3 regions of the Pseudoalteromonas sp. MM1 genome follow, and region 1 is predicted to be linked to each of the others. Evidence: predicted binding sites of a transcription regulator. Region 1 holds the regulator's gene; each other region holds the start of a gene.

Region 1 (5,731 bases):
GCTACACCACCCATTGAGGGCACAATGCCATTAAGTACGGCTAAAATAGGTAAAATATCTAGGGTGCTTTCAAAAAAGCTGGCCACAAAGGCAGCAGCCAAAGCGGTAAGTAAATTAACACCTAGCCATACTGAGCGTTTCTTTGAGCTTTTTAAAACCGGTGCAAAGGTGTCTTCCTCATCATCAAGACCAGCAAGACTCAATAAGCTGTGCTCTGCATCTTCACGAATAACATCAACAATATCGTCAATGGTGACACGTCCAAGCAAGTGTGCGTTATCATCGACTACTGGTGCCGATATCCAGTTATGGCGTTCGAATAATTGAGCGACTTCACTTTCATCCATCGAGATAGGGATAGACTCACAGTCTTCATCCATTAAATCCCGTACTATCTTTTCAGGCGGATTAGTTAAAAGCGTACTAAGTGATAACGCACCTAAAAAACAGTTATGCTTATCAACAACGTATAAATCATCAGTGCCTTCTGGTAGTTCACCTCGTAGCCTAATATAACGCAGTACAACATCCAGCGTAACGTCTGGGCGAATGGTCACCGTATCGGTGTTCATTAACGCGCCAGCTGAGCGCTCTTGGTAAGATAAAGCCTGTGTAGCTCGTTCACGGTCTTGCGTATCCATCGCACTAACCACATCTTTGTACACAGTGTCAGGTAAGCTTCTAAGTACTTCACCTAAATCATCGTGGCCCATATCCTCAGTGGCGGCGGCAATATGCTCAGGTTCCATTTGTGCAATGATACCTAAACGTACATCTTCAGAGAGCTCTTCTAGTACATCTCCTTGTACATCTGGGTCAACCAGCTGCCAAAGCATGCGTCTAATTTTATGCGGAGAGGATTCAAGTAAAAGGGCAGTATCACATGGAGCCGTTTTTGCTAGCATGCGTCTTACTTGAACAAATTGCCCACTATTAAGTGATTTAGTCACCTGTTTTAGTTGTCGCAGTGGGTAGTCTTGTTCAAACGCTTCTGGCATTGGCATCCTAATTTTTTATATACAAGGGGGAGACGATTAACCGCATTGCGGTTAATCTAATTAAACACTATTCGCTTAGCAAGCTACACAAACTAATCAAGGCGTAAAGCAAAATGTATGAGTAAGCTTAGTAATTAAACGTTTATTCTTGTTCGTTAAATCGCTGTGCGATTAGTTGCCCAACAGCGTGGAGAGCTTGTTCTGAGTCTGGGCCTTCACATACAACTTTAACTTCTTTACCTTTACTACTTTCGAGTAGCATTAAGGCTAATACGCTATCACCCGCGGCTTCTTTATCATCTTGATGTAAGGTAATTTTAGCATCAAACTGCACAGCTAATTGCGCAAGTACCGTTGCCGCTCTGGCGTGTAAGCCTAATTTATTTTTTATTAAAAACGTGTCTTCACAGCGCATAAATTACTATACCTAAACTGAACAGGTTATTATTTTAAGGTTACTTTTCTTGCTCACGATGGCGAATTTTGACATTCGGGTGTGTCATGGCAAAGCTCTCACCTATAGTTTGGGCTAAATAAACCGAGCGGTGTTGCCCACCAGTACAACCTATAGCAATAGTGAGGTAGCTGCGGTTATTACGTTCTAAATGTGGTAACCAAGTTTGCACAAAGGTTTGAATTTGCCAAGTGAATTTTTGCACTATGCTGTGATTTGCCAAAAAATCTTTTACTGGTTGATCAAGACCTGTAAGCGGTTTTAATTCAGGCTCCCAGTGCGGGTTTGGTAAAAAGCGAGCATCAAACACATAATCAGCCTCTTTAGGTATGCCGTGTTTAAAGCCAAACGATTCAAACGTTACAATAAGTTGTTTATCTTTTTTACCGAGTATTTTTTCGCGAATTGACTCAGCTAATTGGTGGACACTTAAATCAGTCGTATCAAGCATAAAATCTGCGCGAGTTACGAGTACATCAAGCAGTTCTTTTTCTTTTTTTATTGCTAAATCAAGCGGTAATGAATCGATAGATAAAGGGTGTAATCTGCGTGTTTCTGAAAAGCGTTTGATCAGTGTTTGATCATCACTATCTAAATAAAATAATGTAGGTTTAGCAAAGTCAGGAAGATACTCAAGAATATCGTTAAATTCGTCTTGTTCTTTTGGGATATTACGAACATCTATACTAACGGCTATTTTGTCATAGTTATCTGAAACACTACGTACTAAGGAAGGCAGTAAGTTGACCGGAATATTATCGACGCAATAATAACCTAAATCTTCAACCACGCGTAAAGCAACCGATTTACCCGAACCAGAGCGGCCGCTTATGATAATTAACTCCATTTATAGCCCTTAGTATTTACTATGATTGATCAACAATAACTTGATACAGCTCTGCATCGGTTTTAGCACTACGCAGCTGTTTACAAAATTCTTTATTGTTCAGTTTATCAGCTATGGTTGCCAGAGTCTTTAGATGCTGTTGGTTATCACCATCTGGTACGATGAGTGCAACAAAAATATCAACAGGGCAGTTATCAATAGCATCAAAGTTAACAGGTGTGTCGCTAACAAGTACTAAAGCCAGCGGCTCTTCAACCCCAGCCATTCTACCGTGCGGAATGGCGATACCTCGGCCTATGCCCGTACTGCCTAGTTTTTCTCTGCTTGCCAGTGCATTAAGAATATCTTGTTGTGGTAAATAAGGAAGCTTTTCATGAGCCAGCTCACTGATAAACTCTAAAATTCTTTTTTTACTACTAAAAAGGACCGCAGCTTTGCTGCAGTCCTGGCATACTAATGTACTTAATTTCATAATATTAGTGTCTAGCAAGCTTCTCTTTATGTTTTATGACTTGACGATCGAGCTTGTCAATCAACGAGTCTATAGCGGCATACATATCTTGGTGCTCTGTTGAGGCAAATAAATCTGCGCCACTTACATGAATAGTCGCTTCTGCTTTTTGGTTGAGTTTTTCTACATCGAGAATGACATGCACATTACTAATATGATCTGAGTGCCTTTCTAGCTTTGCAAATTTATTATTTACATAGTCTCTAAGTGAATCAGTTACTTCTACGTGACGACCAGTTAGGTTTAGTTGCATAAGCATTTCCTCTTTGTTTTTTACGTCTTATATCAAACTCTTTCTCTGATTTGACGGTGGAATAGCTAGCGATTCACGGTATTTTGCTATTGTGCGTCTAGCTACTTTAATTCCTTGCTCTGCTAATATATCCGCAATTTTACTATCACTCAATGGTTTAGCAGAGTTTTCCGCGGCAATTAGCTTTTTAATTAGGGCACGTATTGCGGTTGACGAACACTCGCCGCCATTTTCAGTGCTTACGTGGCTTGAGAAAAAATACTTAAGCTCAAAAATACCACGTGGCGTATGCATATATTTTTGCGTAGTTACACGCGAAATTGTCGATTCATGCATTTCTACCATTTCAGCAACATCGTTTAAAACCATCGGCTTCATGGCTTCAGGGCCATGTTCAAAAAATGCTTGTTGCTGTTTTACAATACAATTAGTTACTTTTAGCAGCGTGTCGTTTCTGCTTTCAAGGCTTTTAATAAACCATTTAGCTTCTTGTAAGTGAGAGCGAATAAATTGGCTATCACCGCTTGATTTTACGGTACGTGACATAGCCGCGTACTGACTATTCACGCGTATTTTTGGCATGCTATCTGGGTTTAGTTCTACCACCCAGCGGCCTTTTATTTTTTTTACCGACACATCCGGTATTACATACTCAGACTCTTCCCTTACTATTGTGTCTGCAGGTTTTGGGTTGAGGGTATGTATGAGGGTCATAACCTCTTTAAGCTCGTCTTCTTTAAGCTTAGTCTTTTTCATTAATGTACGATAGTCGCGTGCCGCTAATAGATCAATGTGATCGGTTAAGATCATTTTAGTTTGTTCTATAAAAGGGGTGTCTTTATCAAACTGGTTTAGCTGAATACACAAGCACTCTTGCAAACTGCGCGCGGCTATACCGACAGGGTCAAATAACTGAATACGCTTTAAAACGGCTTCTATTTCATCAAGTTCAACTTCAACTTCGTCATCGTTTTCTTGGTTGAAGCTTTCTAAAATTTCTTCGCAACTTAGCGTTAAAATACCCGAGTCATCGACAGCTTCTACAATGGCTATAGCAATTGCTTCGTCAGTTGGGCTAAAAGGAGTAAGCTGAAGCTGCCACATTAAATACTCATGTAGTGTTTCAGTAGAGGCGCCCTGATAAATAGACTCATCTTCTGGCATTGGGCCTGAGGATGCAGCTGGGGCTGCGCTCATGTACTCATCCCAAGTTACATCCATTGCCATATCATCGCTAACGGTGTCTTTATTTAAAGCTTCGCCACTGTCTTGCTCGTACTCGCTGGTTGTATCGTCAGAAGATGCGCTTACGGTTATATCATCCGCATCAGCTTTTTGCTCATTTTTTCCAGCCGACTCTTCCGTGTAATCCTGTTCTTCTACTTCCAATAGCGGGTTGCTATCAAGTGCTTCTTGTATTTCTTGCTGGAGATCCAATGTACTGAGCTGCAGCAAGCGAATCGCTTGTTGCAATTGTGGAGTCATTGTAAGTTGCTGGCCCATGCGCAGCTGTAATGATTGCCTCATGTATCTCTAACAATCCTTTTATGTTGTTATAATTAATATTAGCAGATGCTTGTAGGTGTGGCTTAAATGTTACAGCCTAAATTGCTCGCCTAAATAAACATCGCGTACAGTTTTGTCATTTAATACGTGTTCTGGAGTGCCAGATGCAATTAGCTCCCCATGAGAAACAATGTAGGCTTTTTCACAAACATCAAGGGTTTCTCTTACATTGTGATCGGTAATTAATACGCCAATGCCACGGTTTTTAAGATGTTCAATTATTTTCTTTATATCTAACACTGAAATCGGATCAACACCAGCAAAAGGCTCATCCAATAAAATAAATTTTGGGTTTGCAGCCAGTGCTCTGGCAATCTCTACACGGCGGCGTTCGCCGCCAGAAAGCGCCATACCTTGGCTATCACGAATGTGCTGAATACTAAATTCATCAAGTAAGTTATTGAGCGTTTCTTCTCGCGCGGCTTTATTTAGCTCTTTACGCGTTTCTAAAATAGCCATTAGGTTTTGATAAACTGTTAGCTTTCTAAATATTGATGACTCTTGTGGTAAATAGCCTATGCCTAAGCGAGCACGGCTATGCATAGGCAATAACGTAATATCGTTATCATCAATAGATATTTTACCTTTGTCGCTTGGTACTAACCCTACAATCATGTAAAAGGTAGTGGTTTTACCTGCGCCATTAGGCCCCAATAAGCCAACAATGCTACCGGCTTCTACCTCAAGGCCTACATTTTTTACAACTTGGCGGCCTTTATAGCTTTTTGCTAATAGTTCTGCTTTTAAGGTGCTCATGGTTGACCTTCGTTACCTGTTTTTTCTTTAATTTTTGCTTCTACTGGCACTAATATTGTGTGGACACGATCCGTTGAGTTTTCGTCTTTTTCTGCGCTAATAAGCTGCTGCTGCATATCGTAGGTAATACTTTTAGCATTAATTTTTTGACCGGCCTGCGCAACTTCGGCATCCCCAACAAGTGTTAAAAAACGCTTTGCTACGTCGTAACGTACTTCGTTTGCACTGGCACTCATTACTGTACCATCATCTTGTTTTTCTTCGAAGTAGGCAGGGCTGCCAGTGGCGATAAGGAGTTGTTTGTTATCTCCTAAGTTTTCACGTTTGTGTACTTCGAGTCGGTCGG
Region 2 (5,731 bases), 1.3 Mb from region 1:
TTAAAGGCTACGACAGCACACATCACAGCGCTACAGTAGTAGAAGTGTTTACAAATGGTGAGTCGGTTTCTATTTTAGAAGACGGCCAACAAGGCATTGTTGTACTTAACCATACGCCATTTTACGCTGAATCGGGCGGTCAAACAGGCGATACTGGTACCATTACTGTTGCAGGTGGCGAGTTTAGTGTAACTAACACTACTAAGTTGGGTAATGCTTTTGCACACCACGGTACTGTACAAGGGCGCATTGCAGTTAACGACAAAGTAGATGCAACTATTGATGATGCACGCCGTGAACGCATTAAAAAAAATCACACAGCTACGCATATTTTACACGAAGCACTGCGCCAATTATTAGGTGAACACGTAAGCCAAAAAGGCTCGCTGGTTGAACCTGAACGCTTACGTTTTGACTTCTCGCACTTTGAAGCCGTCACTAAAGATGAGCTACGTGAAATTGAGCGTGTAGTTAACGATGAAATTCGTCGTAACTTTGCCCTGAACACTGAGCTTATGGCGATTGATGATGCTAAGGCAAAAGGGGCTATGGCGCTGTTTGGCGAAAAGTACGACGATGAAGTACGCGTAGTAACCATTGGCGATTACTCAATTGAGCTATGTGGTGGTACGCACGTAGAGCGCGCAGGCGATATTGGTTTATTCAAAATTGTATCTGAAAGCGGTATTGCTGCAGGCGTTCGCCGTATTGAAGCGGTAACCGGGGCAGATGCAGTAGCCTATGTGAGCGAGCAAGAAAAACAACTTAACGATGTAGCGGCGTTGGTAAAAGGTGATAGCGCATCGGTACTTGAAAAAGTAACAGCGCTTCTTGAAAAGTCTAAAGGCCTGGAAAAGCAAATTGCACAGCTTAACGATAAACTAGCCAGTGCAGCGGGTGCGTCTTTACTTGATTCGATTGTTGAAATTAATGGCGTTAAGCTATTAGTGGCAAACGTTGAAGGAACTGAATCTAAAGCGCTTCGTGGCATGGTTGATGACCTTAAAAACAAGATTGGCTCAGGTGTTATTGCACTTGGCGTTGCCAGTGGAGAGAAAGTGAGCTTAATTGCCGGTGTAACGAAAGATTTAACCGGTAAAGTTAAAGCCGGTGAGCTTGTGAACCACATGGCTTCTCAAGTAGGCGGTAAAGGGGGCGGTCGTCCTGATATGGCGCAAGCGGGTGGTTCACAGCCTGAAAACTTAAACGCCGCGCTTGATAGCGTAACAGCTTGGGTAACAGAGAAAGTTTAAGCTTACGTGGCACTTATTGTCCAAAAGTTTGGCGGCACTTCGGTTGGCTCTATTGAGCGAATAGAAGCGGTCGCCGACCTTGTTGTTAAAACTAAGCAGCAAGGGCATCAAGTGGTTGTGGTTCTTTCGGCCATGTCGGGAGAAACCAACCGCTTAATTAACCTCGCGAAACAAATAGATACTCGCCCGAGTAGCCGAGAATTAGACGTACTTATTAGCACAGGAGAACAGGTTTCTGTTTCGCTCCTTGCTATGGCTATTATAAAGCGTGGCCATTCAGCTGTAAGCCTACTAGCCGATCAGGTTAATATTCAAACCGATAACATGTTTGGTAAAGCCCGTATTGAAGAGGTTGCTGCGACGCGTTTAAAGCATGAGCTTGAGCATAATCGGATTGCGATTATTGCCGGTTTTCAGGGGCGCGATGTAGAGGGCAATATTACAACCCTTGGACGCGGTGGCACCGATACCTCTGCGGTAGAAATTGCCGCGGCGATAAAAGCCGACGAATGTCAGATCTATACCGACGTTGATGGCGTATACACTACAGATCCTCGTGTGGAACCAAACGCACAACGAATGCACCATGTAACGTTTTGCGAAATGCTAGAGCTGGCAAGCTTAGGCGCAAAAGTATTGCATATTCGTGCTGTTGAGTCGGCAGGCAGGCATAAAATGCCGCTAAGGGTGCTTTCGAGTTTTAAGCCCGATGAAGGAACGCTAATAAGTTTTGAGGAGAGCGATATGCCAACTAAGGTTGTGTCGGGGATTGCGTTTAATCGTGACGAATGCTTGATAAAGGTACATGGCGTACCATACTGTGTTCATTCTCTTACAAAAATTTTGAAACTTTTTGCAGAAAATGGCATCGAAATAGATATGATTAGTCAAGTTAATCATAACTTTGAAAAAATAGACTATGCTTTTACTGTGCATTCAAATGACTATTTGCAAGCACACGATTTACTCACTCAACAACAGGTAAATCTGCAGGCTGATAGCATTTCTAGTGATACAACAGTTGCAAAAGTGTCGGCTGTTGGTATAGGAATGAAGTCTCACAGCGGTGTAGCGCATCAATTTTTTGATGCATTGGCGCAAGAAGGCATACACATAGTTTTAGTATCGACGTCTGAAATCAAGGTATCGGTTTTAATAGACGAGAAGTATTTAGAACTAGCAGTAAGAGCGTTACACTCAGAATTTTTAACAGAAAATGGATAGTTTGGGAGTTTTTACTTACTTTTCAATCAATTTTTCATTAAAATGGTCAAGCGGAATCTTATAATTTATTGGAACATGGGAGCAAGAGAATGCTAATACTAACTCGTAGAGTAGGTGAAACCCTAATGATTGGTGACGAAGTAACTGTTACTGTATTAGGTGTTAAAGGAAATCAAGTTCGAATTGGTGTTAACGCACCTAAAGACGTTTCAGTGCATCGTGAAGAGATTTACATGCGTATACAAGCTGAAAAGTCTAACCCTAATCCGGGCAATGCTTAATCAACACGTATACTTAGCTGAGTAATGCACTTAGCTATACCAAAAGCCACTCACTGAGTGGCTTTTTTGTTTATAAAGTCGCGCATCTCTTCGGTTAATACACTGCTAGAAATATATTGCATACCTTTATTATGGTGCACTAAGTAGCCACGGTTGGTTTTTATAATATGGGTTATTTCTGCCCACTTAAATGTATGGCTTTTATAGTGGTTCTCGGTGCTAATAGCGTCATCGGTAAACGAAAGAGTAACCGTTGATCCCGAAGCACGGCTAAGCATTTGGCGCGTAACCCACCAAGGCCTGCGGTAATAAAAGGCAACGCATTCTAATACACCCAGCATTATTAAAAATGTACCTAGGTAATGATCGTCCATAGCGTAAATACTAATTAAACCTAAGCACACCAGTAATGCCAGCAAAAAGTATTTTGGCTTTGCTGCTTTACTGTAAGAGTGGGACTCGTCAAAGCATTCGTAGTAGTAGGGTTTATCAAGTGTGTAAGTGGTGGTGAGTGCCATAATTGCTAATAAGTAATGGTTTTCGCTATTTTAACAAGCTAGCGTAAAAATCACACCCGTTAATGTAGGCTATGCATTATAAGCGTTAGAGGCCACTTTTTTATAAGCACACAAAAAAACGGCTTATTAAAAGCCGTTTTTACGTTACCAAACAGATTAACAGTTAGTTTCTTCTGCGTTAACCCCTTCTTTTACATTTTCACATGCATCTTCAACAGAGTTTTGCACGTCAGTTACTGCTTCATCAATACGCTCACCTGCTTCTTCTCCATGGTTGTCTTCACAACCCATCATAAAGAAACCTGCAAATACGGCGATTAGTGCTGCTTTTAAAGTTGTTGAGTTCATAATGTAATTCCTTGTATATGTTGATTGTTTAGTGTTTTAAGTATGTTAGTAGCTACCTAGGCGATTTACCGCGCAGCGCACCTGAAACTAAAGAAATCACTAAAAGTACTAAAAAGATAAAGAATATAATTTTTGCTATACCAGCTGCGGCACCTGCGATACCACCAAAACCTAACACTGCAGCGATTAAAGCAATAACTAAAAATGTAATTGTCCAGCGTAACATTGTTTTCTCCTTGGTTATTAAATTCGTTCGAGAGTAATAATGCTAGTTGCGTGCCAGAGTTTAATTTTATTAATTTTCAATACGTTATGGTTTTTTGAGCGGAAGTTGTAAATTTAGAATTGGTAAGTTTTACGTTTAACGATGTAACTTATTCACACTATTGTAAAGAGAGTAAAAAATAAATATTTTTTGTGCATTTCTTTATTAGCCTTGGTAAGACCAATTTACATTTTGACCCAAACTGATTTTTTACCTGCCGTTTAACTTACTATTTTTTATGGTTTTTAAGTTTTTTTGAGTTTAACCATATAACCTTTGCCTATAACGGTTATTTTTATCATCTATATCTAAGCCAATTTAACCCTGTATTAGCTATGTTAACTATTGTGACTGTATGTTAGTTTAATTTTAATTGGTTTTACCAATTGACAGATAGTAGACAAAGTTAAAAGTTTTGTTATTATTCGGTGAATAATTATTTAAATAAAGCGGTTTTTTATACCGCTATATAGTGCAGGGGGAGAAAAATGGATATAGGAGCTGTACTCACAACCGCAGGTAGCTTGATGCTTACGGGCATGGTGGGCGTGTTTGTATTTCTTTCAATATTGATTGGTGCTGTGTCACTCATGTCTAACTTGGTTGCTCGTTTTGACGAGGCTGAAGTTGCAATACCGGTTAAATCACCATCTTTAAAATCTCAAGGTGTGCCTAACGAGCACATCGCTGCTATTAGTGCTGCCATTGCTCAGTACAAATCAAATAATAAATAAGAGGCACACATGGCTAAATTAAAATTAACAGAACTTGTTTTACGCGATGCTCATCAGTCACTACTTGCAACCCGTATGCGCTTAGATGACATGCTACCTATTGCTAGCAAACTTGATGATGCCGGTTATTGGTCTATTGAGTCGTGGGGCGGCGCTACGTTTGACTCGTGTATTCGTTATTTAGGTGAAGACCCTTGGGAGCGTATTCGTGCCCTTAAAAAAGCAATGCCCAATACTAAACAGCAAATGCTATTACGCGGGCAAAATTTATTGGGTTACCGTCACTATGCCGATGACGTGGTAGAAAAGTTTGTAGAGCGTGCCCATAAAAATGGTGTAGATGTATTTCGTATTTTTGATGCCATGAATGATGTACGTAATTTAGAAACTGCAATTAAAGCGGCTGTAAAAGTAGGTGCCCACGCGCAAGGCACTATTTCTTATACGGTAAGCCCAGTGCACACCCTTGAGATGTGGTTAACTCTTGCTAAACAGCTTGAAGATTTAGGTTGTCACTCAATTTGTATTAAAGATATGGCAGGCTTATTAAAACCATACGATGCAGAGCAACTTATTAAAGGCCTAAAAGAAACCGTCTCTATCCCTATTGCTATGCAGTGTCATGCAACCACTGGCTTAAGTACAGCGACATATCAAAAAGCCATAGATGCAGGTATTGATATGCTTGATACCGCTATCTCTTCAATGAGTATGACTTACGGTCATTCAGCTACAGAAACCATTGTAGCGATTGTTGAAGGCACGGCTCGCGATACCGAACTTGATTTAAATCAGCTAGAAGAAATAGCCGCTTATTTTAGAGATGTACGTAAAAAGTACGCTGCCTTTGAGGGGAGCCTTAAAGGTGTTGATGGCCGTATTTTACTCGCGCAGGTGCCAGGTGGCATGTTAACCAACATGGAAAACCAACTTAAAGAGCAAGGCGCAGCAGATAAGCTAAATGAAGTATTACTTGAAATTCCGCGCGTGCGTGAAGATTTAGGTTTTATCCCGCTAGTTACTCCAACATCGCAAATTGTAGGTACTCAAGCGGTATTAAATGTGCTAACGGGTGAGCGTTATAAAACAATTACCAAAGAAACCGCCG
Region 3 (5,731 bases), 120 kb from region 1:
CTTTAAAACTAAAAGCGACTATGCAAATGCAAAATAAAGACCAGCCACGTAATAAGGGGGGTTAGCGCAAAAGAAGCTACATAACAGGGTTTACACAATGAAAATTTTACAAACCCATGTAAGTTTGCAATATAAATGGGGGCATCATTGCAATGCCCCGCTTTAACGTAAATTTAAGCGTTATTCTCGTTAACTAAAATTACTTTACGATGTGGAAATGGAATTTCGATATTGTTTTCATCAAGGGCTTTTTTGATAAGCTCTGGCACCGTGTATAAAATTTCGAAGTAGTGCTCGCCTTTACAAAATGGCCTCACTAAAAAATCTACCGAGCTATTGTTTAATGTTTCTACTTCTACAAAGGGGGCTGGGTCTTTCAAAATATGTGGGTGAGCCTCAAGCACGCTATCAATAACTTTACGAACAGCGTCGGTGTTTTCATCGTATGCCACACCAAAGTGCATATCTACGCCGCGAATAGGATGATGCGAATGATTAATAATCTGTGCTCCCCAAATTTGGCTATTTGGGATAATAACTTGCTGATTATCGAACGTTTGCAAAATTGTAGTAAACATATCAACCTCGGTAACTTTACCAAAGCGCCCAGCGGCTTCAATAAAGTCGTTTACTTTATAAGGTCTAAATATCAGTAACATTACACCTGCAGCTAAGTTAGACATAGCACCTTGCAGCGCTAAACCAATTGCTAAACCCGCTGCACCTAATAGCGCAATAATTGAAGCCGTTTGAACACCAAAGCGGTTTAACACGGCAATAAATACAAACGCTAGAATAACATAGCGCGCCATACTGCCTAAAAAGCGAAACAGTGTGTCATCAAAGTGAGTGTATTTATGGCATAAACTAATAATCATATTACGCACTTTTCCCGCAAGCCATAAACCAATTAGTAATATAACAATTGCCATTAGAATATTTGTTGCCCACATGATTGCTGCCGGCAAATACTGATTTACATCAATATTATTAATTATCTCGTCCATTTTATTGTTCCTGTTAGACTGGTAAATACAAAACAATATTAACATTACATTAACCTAAGTGGGAGTTTTAGATTGTGTTTATTATATAAAGAAGCCTTATAGCGCGTTCGATTTAAAGTAGTCCTTTAATACAAATACCTCTGGTTTTAAAAAGTAAAATTACCGATAATTGCACCTGATAACGTCATGTGAGCAGTTAGATTACTGCTCGCTAAATTTTAAAAAGGACTATTATGAAAAAACATTCTCTTTTGCTTGTCGCTTCAGCACTTACCTTCTTTGTTGGCTGTACGACGACTGTCCCAATTAAAGATTTTGAGGGCCACCCAATACCGCAACTTTCTTCAGCTAATAACGATCTACAAAAAATTGAAAAAGGAATTGTTAAAGCCTGTATAAAACTTGGATGGGAGTGTACGGCTCAATCAGCAGGTATAATTAAAGGTGTTCTAAACATTCGAACCCACCAACTAACAGTTGCAATTAAATTCGACGAAACGGCTTATAGTGTTAATTACGTTAACTCTAAAAACCTTAAATACAATGGTAAAAAAATTCACCGCCAGTATGTAAATTGGGTTACAAATTTAATACGTCACATCGATGCAGAGATGATCTAAATTATCACTGTCACTGTTGTAGCCTATCTATTTGGGCTACAAAATTATTGTATGTACACATAGCTAAAGCAAATTGACTACATACAAGCAATTCAAACTCATACCTATTATGGGGCCTACAAGCAAAACACTTAAAATATTGATAAAAAATAATTCATCTCAACTTATTCAATTCCCAAGTTTACTCACCCCTAATATTTGTAAATAAAGCCAATGTGTTCTAAACCTTTAAGTGACACCTTGTTAAGGAGCGTTGTTATGCCAACAACAAATACGATTAATAAACACTCTGAATTTGCCCGCTGCATTGAATGCAATAAGGTAAACACATTTGCGGCTTTTCACTGGCTAGCATTGGCACTTAAAGACATGACCCGTGCGCCCATACTAAGCCTAATTTACGGGGTAATTTTTACCCTTATTCCTGTTGCTATTGTCTATTGGGCAATGTTTACGGGTACATATTTAGTGATACTACCTGCAACCGTAGCGTTTGCATTAATAGGTCCAGCCTTTGCGGCAGGGCTATACGATGTAGCATGGGAGCTCGAAAAAGGTCATAAACCCACACTTAGTCACTCTATAAAGTCGATGTTTAGAAACCCGGTAGGCGAATGGGGCTTTGCAATTATGCTAATGGTTATCATGATTGCTTGGATGCGTTTAGCTGCGCTTGTGCATGCTTTATATCCTAGCCATGCCAATCCCACCTTTGAAGAGTTATCGGCGTTTTTAACGTTAGGCAGCTTGATTGGAGGTGTACTACTGGTGACTGTATTTGCACTTTCTGCTTTTGCTCCACAAATAATGATGGAGCGCCGAGTAGATATTATGACCGCTGTAATAAGCTCTATGAATGCTGTAAAAACTAACTTTGCCGCTATGGTGGTATGGTCAATTTGTATATTTATACTGGTAGCTGTTGGTTTTGCTACTGGCGCTACAGGCTTTATTGTAATCATGCCATTACTTAGCTATGCCAGTTGGCATGCTTATATAGCCGTTATTAAAACCAAAAAACCTCGTGGCTACGAGTAATAACTGAGAATTTATAGTTCCAACCACACTGACTAAAAATAGCGCCAAATGGCGCTATTTTTTTAACTTAAAAAACCCAAATTGCATGTAAAAAGGGCTGGTTTTCAATTTTATTAGTACCTAGTTTGTTGTACCAATAACGCCACTCAACCCCAACCATTAATTGCTTGGCCTCTAAATTAAAGTTTTGACCAACATCCCAATGCACTGCGGGCTGTGCAAGTAGCCACTCATTAACTTTATTGCCTTGTTCGTCGTCACGCCCTGAAATATATTCGACGTGGCCGGTAAAATAAAATGCTTGGCTCGCTAATTTAAAAGGTGCACCCCATGCAAGGTCTATAAAAATACTGTCATCTTGCTTCGCTAGCTGATCTTTTTTAATCCCACCGTTAGCATCAATGTAACCTGCAAAAGTGGTAGTTAAAAAATCAAACCCAGGCGCATCCCAACTCAATTTTACACCGGGGGTGTATTTCATTAACCCCTCTTCACCGGCGTTTATACCAAACACTAAACCCGTATCTTTTATTGCACCATAACGCACAGGAATGTCAAAAGCCTTTGATAAGCTAAGTGTTGTGTACCACTCGCCATAAATTCCCGTATCTTGAAAACCATCACTAAGGCTGTCGTTTAAAAAATCGATAAAAAAGTAGTTATCACCTAAATCGTGCTCTGATGCATGCTCTATGGTGTAGGTGCGTGTAAATGACGACTCCCCAGTAAAGGGATTTAAGGCATCGCCAAAATTTGTGTGAAGCTGTGTGACGCTCCAATTTTCTGCTAGTGCTGAGTGAGACAAAAGCAGTATAGATGTTGTAAACAGTGTTTTTAAAAAATTCATGATTTATTTACATAACCCCAATTAAAATGCGGCGGGAGTATATCAGTGAGCATTCACCAACTAAAGAGGTTAAATAAGTACAAATACTGATTTTTTGAAATCTAAGTAGTAAAGCCCAGTAGCACCGTATTAAAAGAGCGGCATGAGGCCTTTATAAAACACCTAAATTGATTATTACGTAGGTAATAAATAAGCACCTTTATATTTTAAATGCCCTTGCTTAGCTTATTTACTGTGTTTTATTTAGAGGTTGTAGCGCATGCAGGCTTAAGCTGAGCTTTTAAAAGTAATATAATAACGGCGTTAATTGTATGGCTAAGCACATTAGGTAGCTGTATTACACAAGCTATGCCTTACTAAAACATAAACAAATTTGAGTTTTGCCGATAAACAGCCACAGCTTTTTACTACTGTGCACAATTTACAAAAATAAGTGCATAAAATTCATATTCTACATCTCTCTTTTTTTACTCTACGTACCCAAACAAAAATAAAACATTAAATATCAAACACTTAAATAAATAAGCTTGGTAGGCATAGGCTTTGCTTCATGTATTACAAGTTAAATGGTAGCAATAGCTACATACAACAAATTACACAACGGGAGACATTATGAGTAACTCACAACACCCAATTGAATTTACAGCCCCAGGTATGGATAACGAATCAGCAAAAAAAACAATTGAAACACTCGATAACCGACTCGTAGCGCTTTTAGACTTACAACTTACTTTAAAGCATATTCACTGGAATGTAGTAGGCCCAAGCTTTATTGGTGTGCATGAAATGTTAGACCCACAAGTCGATGCTATTCGCGAAATGACCGACACCATCGCAGAGCGTATTGCCACATTAGGCGGTACGCCACAAGGTACACCTAAGTCAATTGTAGATCGCCGCACATGGGAAGAATACTCATTAGGTAAAGCCTTTGTAGTAGAGCATTTAGGTGCATTAGACAAAGTATACAGTGGCGTAAACGCCGACCACCGCAAAGCCATCGGAACGCTGTCTGAATTAGACCCAGTATCTGAGGATATGATCACCAGCCAGCTTGGCGACTTAGAGCAATTTCAGTGGTTTGTACGTGCACACATTGAATCATCTGCAGGTAAACTAAATCATTAATTTATTACCTACCTTGCCATACAAGGAATGTTAATAAGCGTTAAAGGACTAATAATCTTACAAGGATACGTTAAATAAGTAGGTACAGGATGAAGTGCAAACTACAAGGACCCGTTACTTATTACATTAAGGATGTAGTAAATGCACCAAGGATGATTAAAGCTTGCTACGGATTTGGTAAATCTACAAGGATTGTTAAAATACAAACGCCTAGCATAGCCATGCTAAGCGTTTGTGTTTTTTACCATTTTAAAGCTTAAAACTATCCCAAGGGCCAGTTATGGCAAGCGTTTTAGTTGGCATATATACGTTTACAAACAAAGTTTGCCCATCAGGTGAAAAACACGCCCCAGCGAGCTCGGTTTGTGCGTTTAGTTTAGCAAAGTTATACACCTCTCCTTTAGGTGTTACCCCGCGTAAATGGTTATTCACCGTGTCTGTGTATTGATCCTCACATACAATTAAATGCCCGTTAGGCGCTACCGTTAAATTATCACCAAAGTTGTATAACGACTCGTTTGTACTTTCTACAAATAGTTGTATTTTTCCAGGCTCATTTTGTTCTAACTCAGTGCCTTCGTTTTTTGAAGGTGTGTACTTCATTACCTGACCTAGCTGCTTTTTGCCCCCATTAGTACAGCAAAAATAAAGCTCATTTTTACCCCAATGTATTCCCTCTCCTCGTGCAAATAAGGCTGCACCTTTTTTATAACCTTGCTTACGTAGGTCATCATTTGGGCTTTTAGGGTCTGTGAGCGTTATCCATTCAACTAAAAGGTCGCTGTGTAGTGGCATGGACGATGAGTCCCAATTGCGGCTATCAAACTGTGGTTGGTTTTTAATTACCATAGCCTGAAGCTTGCCGCCCTGGTTTAATTTACCACGCTGATTAGGAATAAATCGATAAAATAAACTATCGCCTCTATCCTCAGTTAAATAAACAATACCCGTTCTTGGGTCTATTGCTGCAGCTTCATGGTTAAAACGGCCCATCTCATATAATGGCTCTGGCTTAATTAAGCCTTTGGCGCTGGCAGGTACTTCAAAAATGTAACCGTGAGATTGCGACAACCCATCGCTTTTATCCATAA

The links. Region 1 encodes sigma-54, which starts transcription at its own class of promoters, with help from an activator protein. Its sites were predicted from a motif close to GTTGGCACGNNNNTNGNNT; they were not measured.
Region 2: the regulator sigma-54 is predicted to act here: its motif matches at 3,890-3,908, upstream of QUE46_RS03265 (DUF1328 domain-containing protein).
Region 3: the regulator sigma-54 is predicted to act here: its motif matches at 4,043-4,061, upstream of dps (DNA starvation/stationary phase protection protein Dps).

Annotation. Positions count from the first base shown of each region.
Region 1 is NZ_AP027922.1:3,130,499-3,136,229, reverse strand. Features, by position in the region: gene mgtE (magnesium transporter) at 1-998, opposite strand, end outside; gene QUE46_RS14130 (HPr family phosphocarrier protein) at 1,141-1,413, opposite strand; gene rapZ (RNase adapter RapZ) at 1,454-2,299, opposite strand; gene ptsN (PTS IIA-like nitrogen regulatory protein PtsN) at 2,319-2,771, opposite strand; gene hpf (ribosome hibernation promoting factor) at 2,776-3,063, opposite strand; gene QUE46_RS14110 (RNA polymerase factor sigma-54) at 3,091-4,590, opposite strand; gene lptB (LPS export ABC transporter ATP-binding protein) at 4,660-5,385, opposite strand; gene lptA (lipopolysaccharide transport periplasmic protein LptA) at 5,382-5,731, opposite strand, start outside.
Region 2 is NZ_AP027922.1:727,292-733,022, forward strand. Features, by position in the region: gene alaS (alanine--tRNA ligase) at 1-1,253, shown strand, start outside; gene QUE46_RS03245 (aspartate kinase) at 1,260-2,477, shown strand; gene csrA (carbon storage regulator CsrA) at 2,567-2,758, shown strand; gene QUE46_RS03255 (YcxB family protein) at 2,809-3,276, opposite strand; gene QUE46_RS03260 (hypothetical protein) at 3,433-3,624, opposite strand; gene QUE46_RS03265 (DUF1328 domain-containing protein) at 3,677-3,850, opposite strand; gene QUE46_RS03270 (OadG family protein) at 4,378-4,623, shown strand; gene oadA (sodium-extruding oxaloacetate decarboxylase subunit alpha) at 4,633-5,731, shown strand, end outside.
Region 3 is NZ_AP027922.1:3,011,933-3,017,663, forward strand. Features, by position in the region: gene QUE46_RS13530 (mechanosensitive ion channel family protein) at 174-1,007, opposite strand; gene QUE46_RS13535 (hypothetical protein) at 1,241-1,627, shown strand; gene QUE46_RS13540 (DUF2189 domain-containing protein) at 1,886-2,665, shown strand; gene QUE46_RS13545 (nucleoside-binding protein) at 2,733-3,512, opposite strand; gene dps (DNA starvation/stationary phase protection protein Dps) at 4,125-4,640, shown strand; gene QUE46_RS13555 (alkaline phosphatase PhoX) at 4,890-5,731, opposite strand, start outside.